One region of the Pseudomonas sp. G7(2022) genome, then DNA from elsewhere that is predicted to be linked to it. Evidence: riboswitches for the same ligand, from Rfam matches in the RefSeq annotation. Region 1 holds a riboswitch; the other holds the start of a gene.

What was found. Region 1 has a riboswitch for cobalamin ahead of cobW (cobalamin biosynthesis protein CobW). Riboswitches for the same ligand answer to the same signal wherever they lie in the genome.
Region 2: another riboswitch for cobalamin. It lies ahead of cobO (cob(I)yrinic acid a,c-diamide adenosyltransferase); the one in region 1 lies ahead of cobW (cobalamin biosynthesis protein CobW).

What each region holds. Positions count from the first base shown of each region.
Region 1 is NZ_CP109659.1:3,427,364-3,431,182, reverse strand. It holds gene NE357_RS15430 (IS3 family transposase) at 1-398, opposite strand, end outside; gene NE357_RS15425 (transposase) at 395-688, opposite strand; cobalamin riboswitch at 1,294-1,503, shown strand; gene cobW (cobalamin biosynthesis protein CobW) at 1,603-2,676, shown strand; gene cobN (cobaltochelatase subunit CobN) at 2,680-3,819, shown strand, end outside.
Region 2 is NZ_CP109659.1:1,848,047-1,851,865, forward strand. It holds gene NE357_RS08385 (hypothetical protein) at 60-644, opposite strand; cobalamin riboswitch at 811-1,036, shown strand; gene cobO (cob(I)yrinic acid a,c-diamide adenosyltransferase) at 1,118-1,729, shown strand; gene NE357_RS08395 (cobyrinate a,c-diamide synthase) at 1,726-3,021, shown strand; gene bluB (5,6-dimethylbenzimidazole synthase) at 3,018-3,668, shown strand; gene cbiB (adenosylcobinamide-phosphate synthase CbiB) at 3,665-3,819, shown strand, end outside.

The DNA of each region.
Region 1 (3,819 bases):
ATATCACTGACCCAAGTCGGTGTGGGGTTATCGATGGAAAACTGACGAGCGAGCAAATTTCTCGCAACAGGCAAGTAGTGGTGACTGTCGGTGGTACGGGGCTTGAAACCGCCTTTGGATCTACCACGTATGCGTTCTTCGTGCATCAGCCGGCTCACTCGCTTGTGGCCCACTGTATGCGCTTTTCGCCGTAAGGCCTCGACCAGCCGTGGTCGGCCATATGTATTTCGGCTGGCCATATAAACCTTACGCAAATCAACGCGAATCTGCGCATCCCGATCTGGACGCTCCTCGCGATGCTGGTAGTCGTAAAAACCTGAAATCGAAACATCCATCACCCGACACAGCATGCGCACCAGGAAGTGAGCCCGTTCAGCAGCGACGAAGGCGTATCTCACCTGGACTCTCTGGCAAAGAATACCGCCGCCTTTTTTAGGATTTCGCGCTCCATCTTGAGTTCGGCCACCTCCGCTCGCAAACGCGCAAGCTCGCTGTCTTCTTTGGTGATGGCTTTGCGTTCTGGAGAACTCAACGGTAATCCCTTGCGCGCAGCATCAACCCAGTTATCGAGCGTTTTCACGGACATCTCGAGCTGACGTGCGGCTTCGGTTCTACCAACGCTTTCCGCGAGTGCGATAGCTTGAGCCTTGAACTCATCGGTGTAGTTACGGCGAGTGCTTGGGTACATGGCAACCTCCAAGATAGCGATTTAAGTATCGCTTCTTGGCGTCCGTTGTCACGGGACAGGTCCAGGTTTACCCCTCACCCCAGCCTTCTCCCCAAGGAGAGGGAGCCGATTTGTGGGCTTTTCAAAACTTGAGTTCGACTCGGTATTGCAAGTCGGCACAACTCTCCCAATCAACTCGGTCGGTTCCCTCTCCCTACGGGCGGTCCGACGTTTCGGGAGGGCTAGGGTGAGGGGCTCTTGATCTGGCTCTTGATCTGGCTCTTGATCTGGCTCTTGATCTGCTTTTGATCTTTAGCCCCTTCGGCAGGCCGAGCGGAGGTGTCCATCAGGGGGTAGGCGCGCAGCGCCGTGCGGCGAAGCCGCATACATCGAGAGGAGGTGCAGCGAAGCAAACCGTAGGCGATGCCCCCTGATGGACACCGTAGCGAGGGAACACTGAGCCTAGGCGAAGTGCCGTACGCCGGGGCAAAAGCCTTTTGCTTACTTTTCGGCGTTTGGAAAAGTGAGTCGCTGTAAGAGCGAAACCATAAGAAGCCGTTACCGCAGCAACGGATATGCCCACAAAACCAAAAAGCACCAACCATTGACCCATCACGAACCCATGCGTAGCCTTGCGCTTTCGAGGTTCTTCGGCCCACGTCGAAGCTAAGAAGGGAACGCGGTCCAAGCCGCGGCTGCCCCCGCAACTGTGAACGGTGCTGTTCGCTGCCACGCCACTGCCAACTCAATCCAGAGCCAGCGGGAAGGCGCAGCTAACCCCGGGCCAAGGCCCGAACACCGTCAGCCAGGAGACCTGCCTCGTCACAGATTCTCACTTTCAACCGGGCGGGGTGATCCGGTGGCGAACTCTCCAGGCACGCACCCGCGTTGCCGGTCTCGTCCCGTATGCCCGCCACCTTGCCAAAGGGCATCCGATGAAAACACTGGCCAAACTCCCCGTCACCATCGTCACCGGCTTCCTCGGCTCGGGCAAAACCACCTTGCTGCGGCACATGCTCGACAACGCCCAGGGCCGCCGCATCGCGGTGATTGTCAACGAGTTTGGCGAGCTGGGTATCGACGGTGAAATCCTCAAGCAGTGCACCATCGGCTGCACCGAAGAAGAAGCCACCGGCCGCGTCTACGAACTGGCCAACGGCTGTCTGTGCTGCACAGTTCAGGAAGAGTTCTTCCCGGTAATGCGCGAACTGGTGGCCCGTCGCGGCGACCTCGACCACATCCTGATCGAAACCTCGGGCCTGGCCCTGCCAAAACCTTTGGTGCAAGCCTTCCAGTGGCCGGAAATCCGCAGCGCCTGCACCGTTGACGCGGTGATCACCGTGGTCGACAGCCCGGCCGTGGCCGCCGGCACCTTCGCCGCGTTCCCGGATCAGGTCGACGCCCAGCGCAAACTCGATCCGAACCTGGACCACGAATCGCCACTGCACGAGCTGTTCGCCGACCAACTGGCCAGCGCCGACCTGGTGATCCTCAACAAGGCCGATCAGACCAGCCCTGAAGACCTCGCTCGTGTGCGTCTGGAAGTCGCCGAAGAGCTGCCGCCTGCGGTGAAAATCATCGAAGCCAGCAACGGTCGCCTGCCGCTGGACGTGCTGATCGGCCTCGGTGCCGGTTCCGAAGAACACATCGACAGCCGCCACAGCCATCACGATCACCACCACGGTGAAGGCGATGACGATCACGATGACCATGATCACGACGCCTTCGACTCGATCTCCATCGAACTGCCGCAAGCCGACGAAAGCCTGCTGCTCGATGCGCTGACGCAACTGGTGGTCCAGCACGGCATCCTGCGGGTCAAAGGCTTCGCGGCGATCCCGAACAAGCCGATGCGGTTGCTGATCCAGGGCGTGGGCACTCGTTTCGACAAGCACTTCGACCGTCAGTGGGGCGCTGATGAGGCACGCGTGACGCGTCTGGTGTTGATCGGTCAGGAATTGGATGCCGCTCAACTCGAAGCGCAACTGCGCGCCGCGCTCAGCGTTTAAGCCATGCACCTGCTCAGGACCCAGCCCGGCGGTTTCGTGTCGGATGACAACATTGCCGACCTGGGACAAACCCCCGCCGAGTTGGTGATCCTGTGCAGCGGCGATTCCAGCCTGGCGCTGCTCGCCGAAGCGGCGCAGCAACTGCCCGAGGATTACCCGAGCGTGCGCCTGGCCAACCCGATGCAGGTGCAGAACCATGCGTCGGTCGACCTCTATGTCGATGAGGTGCTGCGCCACGCCAAGGTCATTCTGATCTCGCTGCACGGCGGCATTGCTTATTGGCGCTATGGCGTCGAGCGACTGGTCGAGTTGTCCGAGCGTGGCGTGCAGGTGATTCTGGTGCCGGGCGATGACCGTCCCGACCCGGAGCTCAGTGACTTGAGCACCGTAGGCGCCGAGGATCGTGACCGGCTCTGGCAGTTCCTGCGTCAGGGCGGCATGGGCAATGCGCTGGATTTCTTCCGCTGTCTGGCCAATCGCTGGCTGTCGCGGGACTATGCTTGGGGCGAGCCGCAAACGCTGCCGCGCACGGCGATTTATCACCCGAACAAAAACACCGCCGCACTGAGTGACTGGCAAGCCGATTGGCGGCCTGGTCAACCGGTGGCGGCGGTGTTGTTTTATCGCTCGCATTTGCAAGCGGCGAACACGGCGTTTATCGACGTGTTCTGCCAACGGCTTCAGGCGGCCGGTCTCAATCCGCTGCCGATCGCCGTGGCCAGTTTGAAAGAGCCCGGCTGCCTGTCGGTGGTCGAGGACTGGCTGGATGAGGTCGAAGCCTCGGTGATTTTGAATACCACCGGTTTCGCCCAGTCCAGCCCGGAAGCGCCGCATCTGCGCCCGTTCCGTCGCAACATACCGGTGATTCAGGCGATCTGCGCCCAGGACAACGAGCCCGGCTGGCGCGACAGCGAGCAGGGCCTCGGTCCGCGGGATCTGGCGATGCACATCGCGTTGCCTGAGCTCGACGGTCGGATCATCAGCCGGCCGATCAGCTTCAAGGATCTGGCCTGGCGCAGCGAGCGCAGTCAGTCCGACGTGGTGTGTTATCGGGCCCAGCCCGAGCGCATGGATTTCGTGGCTGAACTGGCGCGGCGCTGGGTCGATCTGGCGCGGGTGCCGAACGCTGAAAAGCGCATCGCC
Region 2 (3,819 bases), 1.6 Mb from region 1:
CTTCCCTATGAATGCATTCCTAATCATAGAGAAGTGCGCGAGCCCGATGGTTCAACCGTTCAGCCGCGCGCCTCCTTGAACAGCACGGCAATGCCGGGATGGTAGTTGCCGGCCTCGCTGCGCAATTTGCGGTAGGCGTAGGGGAAGTACCAGGCGACGGCGCACGTGTGTTCCTTTTGCAGGTCGTCGACCATGTCCTGCAGTTCTTCCGGGCTGGCGCTGTGCTGGGCTTTCTGTGGGGCGACGAACAGGCAGCCGAGTTTGAGATCGCTGGCGTAGCTGATGCGCTTGGCATCGCTGGTGATATCGGCCAGGGCCTGAGTGAGATTCAGGTTGTTGACGCGCGGCCAGCGTTGGGTCGCCTGAATGTAAGCGCGATCTTCGGCGCCGGCCAGGAACAGGTCGGCACGGGCATTGCGTTCGCCTTCCTCATTCTGTTTGCGGGTGGCGGTGTCACGCAGGGTGACCAGTTCGGCCATCCATGCGGCGGCGGACAGCAGGCCGAGGTTGGCTTTTTCGTCGTGCCAGTAGGGCGTGTCGTTGTCGCCACGCACGGTGTTGTAGCGGTCGATACAGTCAAACCAGCGTTCCAGCACCGGGCGCAGGAATTCCAGCCGCGGATTGCTGATGATCATGCCTTGCATGGTGCTCTCCCTTGTTATTGTGATGTGCTCTCTGCAGTCAAAAAGCATGGCTCTTTGATATCACTGCTGGCAGTGTGGCACAAGATTGGCGTCAGTTAATTGATCGGCGGCAGTTATTCGCCGCACAAGCCCCTCTTCAATTGACGCTCCACCCCCAACCCTCTAACCTTCGCGGCTTGTTTCAGGTGCTCTGTGGCGCATGTCGACAGAGTGAAACAGGGAAGCCGGTGAGGCGGGTCTTCAAGCGATGAACCCTCACGATCCCGGCGCTGCCCCCGCAACGGTAAATGAGTAAAAGCTGCGTCGGATGCCACTGCTTAACAGCGGGAAGGCGCGCAGCCAGGCACCAGCCGCTCATGAGCCCGGAGACCGGCCTGATCCATCCAGCGGCATCACGGTGGGCGATGCCAGGCTTGTTGCCGTCTGTTCTTGTGCCTGCCCGCCGTTATCCAGCCTCAACGGAGAGCTTCCCCATGAGTGATTCCCCCGAACGCGACGAGCGTCACCTCGCGCGCATGCAGCGTAAAAAAGCCGTGATCGACGAGCGCATCGCCAATTCGCCAGATGAATGCGGCCTGGTGCTGGTGCTGACCGGCAACGGCAAAGGCAAAAGCAGCTCGGCGTTCGGCATGCTCGCCCGCGCCATGGGCCACGGCATGCAGTGCGGCGTGGTGCAGTTCATCAAGGGCCGCAACAGCACCGGTGAGGAACTGTTCTTTCGCCGCTTCCCGGAGCAGGTGCGCTTCCATGTGATGGGTGAGGGATTCACCTGGGAAACCCAGGACCGCCAGCGTGACATCGCCGCCGCCGAAGCTGCATGGGAAGTGTCCCGCGAGCTGCTGCGTGATCCGTCGATCGGTCTGGTGGTGCTCGATGAACTGAACATCGCCCTCAAGCACGGTTACCTCGATCTGGATCAGGTGCTCAGCGATCTGCAGGCCCGCCCGCCGATGCAGCACGTGATCGTCACCGGCCGCGCCGCCAAGCCGGAAATGATCGAGATGGGCGACACCGTCACCGAAATGGGCATGATCAAGCACGCCTTCCAGGCCGGCATCAAAGCGCAGAAAGGCGTCGAACTTTGAATCAACCACGTCACTGCCCGGCGGTACTGATCGCCGCGCCGGCCTCCGGTCAGGGCAAGACCACCGTCACCGCCGCGCTGGCCCGTTTGCATCGCAATCAGGGGCGCAAGGTTCGCGTGTTCAAGTGCGGTCCGGACTTTCTCGACCCGATGATCCTCGAGCGCGCCAGCGGTGCGCCGGTCTATCAACTGGACATGTGGATGGTCGGCGAGCAGGAAAGTCGACGTCTGTTGTGGGAAGCCGCCGCCGAAGCGGATCTGATCCTGATCGAAGGCGTTATGGGTTTGTTTGACGGTACGCCGTCGAGCGCCGATCTGGCGCGGCATTTCGGCGTGCCGGTGCTCGGCGTGATCGATGGTACCGCGATGGCCCAAACGTTCGGCGCACTGGCCCTGGGCCTGGCGCGTTATCAGCCGGACCTGCCGTTCGCCGGGGTACTGGCCAACCGCGTTGGCACCGTGCGCCATGCGCAATTGCTCGAAGGCAGCCTGACCGAAGGCCTGCGTTGGTACGGCGCGCTGTCCCGTGAAACCGGGATCGAACTGCCAAGCCGTCATCTCGGTCTGGTGCAGGCCAGCGAACTCAATGACCTCGACGTGCGCCTCGACGCCGCCGCCGAAGCGCTGGCCGGCACCTGCGAGGTAGCGCTGCCGCCGGCCGTGGAATTCGCCGCGCCAGAAATCGTTGAGACTGAAAAGTTGCTCGAAGGCGTGCGAATTGCCGTTGCCCGCGACGAAGCCTTCGCGTTCACCTACGGTGCCAGTCTCGATCTGTTGCGGGCGATGGGCGCCGAGTTGAGTTTCTTCTCGCCGATCCGCGATGCGCAATTGCCCGACGCCGACAGCTTGTACCTGCCCGGCGGCTACCCGGAATTGCACCACGTTGCCTTGTCGCAGAACGCCGACATGCTCAACGCGATCCGCGCGCATCACGCCGCTGGCAAGCCGCTGCTCGCCGAATGTGGCGGCATGCTGTACCTGCTCGGCTCGCTGACCGATGTCGAAGGCACCCGCGCTGACTTGGTCGGCCTGTTGAGTGGCGATGCCGTGATGCAAAAGCGCCTCGCCGCGCTGGCCTTGCAAGAGGTCGACCTGCCGGAAGGCCTGTTGCGCGGCCACACCTATCACCACTCCCTGACCACCACCGAACTGACGCCAATCGCCCGTGGCCACAGCCCCAATGGCGGGCGCGGTGCCGAAGCGGTGTATCGGCAAGGGCGGATGACCGCCTCGTACGTGCATTTTTACTTTCCATCGAATCCGTCGGCGATTGCCGCACTGTTGGTGCCATGACCGACAACGCATTCACTGAAACCGAGCGCGAAGCGGTCTACCGCGCCATCGCCGAACGTCGCGACATGCGCCACTTCAGCGGTGGCACGGTCGAGCCTGAACTGTTGCGTCGTTTGCTGGAGGCCGCGCATCAGGCGCCGAGCGTCGGCCTGATGCAGCCGTGGCGCTTTATCCGCATCAGCGACCGCGCTTTGCGTAGCCAGATCCAGAACCTGGTTGAAGAAGAGCGCGTGCGCACCGCCCAAGCCCTCGGCGAGCGCAGCGACGAGTTCATGAAGCTCAAGGTCGAAGGCATCAATGACTGCGCAGAAGTGCTGGTCGCAGCCTTGATGGATGATCGCGAACGACACATTTTCGGTCGTCGCACGCTACCGGAAATGGACATGGCCTCATTGTCCTGCGCGATCCAGAACCTGTGGCTGGCGGCGCGCGCCGAAGGCCTGGGCATGGGCTGGGTGTCGCTGTTCGAGCCGCAGGCGCTGGCCGATCTGCTGAAACTGCCGGCCGGGGCCAAGCCGCTGGCAGTGCTTTGCCTGGGGCCGGTCAAGGAATTCTATCCGGCGCCGATGCTGGTACTCGAAGGGTGGGCGCAGGCGCGTCCGCTCAATGAGCTGCTGTATGAAAATTTCTGGGGAGTGAGTCAATGAGTGTGGCGTTGTTGAGTGTCGCCGCGGTCGCGCTGGATGCGCTACTGGGTGAGCCGAAGCGCTGGCATCCACTGGTGGCGTTCGGCAATTTTGCCGGGCGCATCGAGCAACGTTTCAACACCGGCGGGCGTGGGTGGCGCAGCCATGGTGT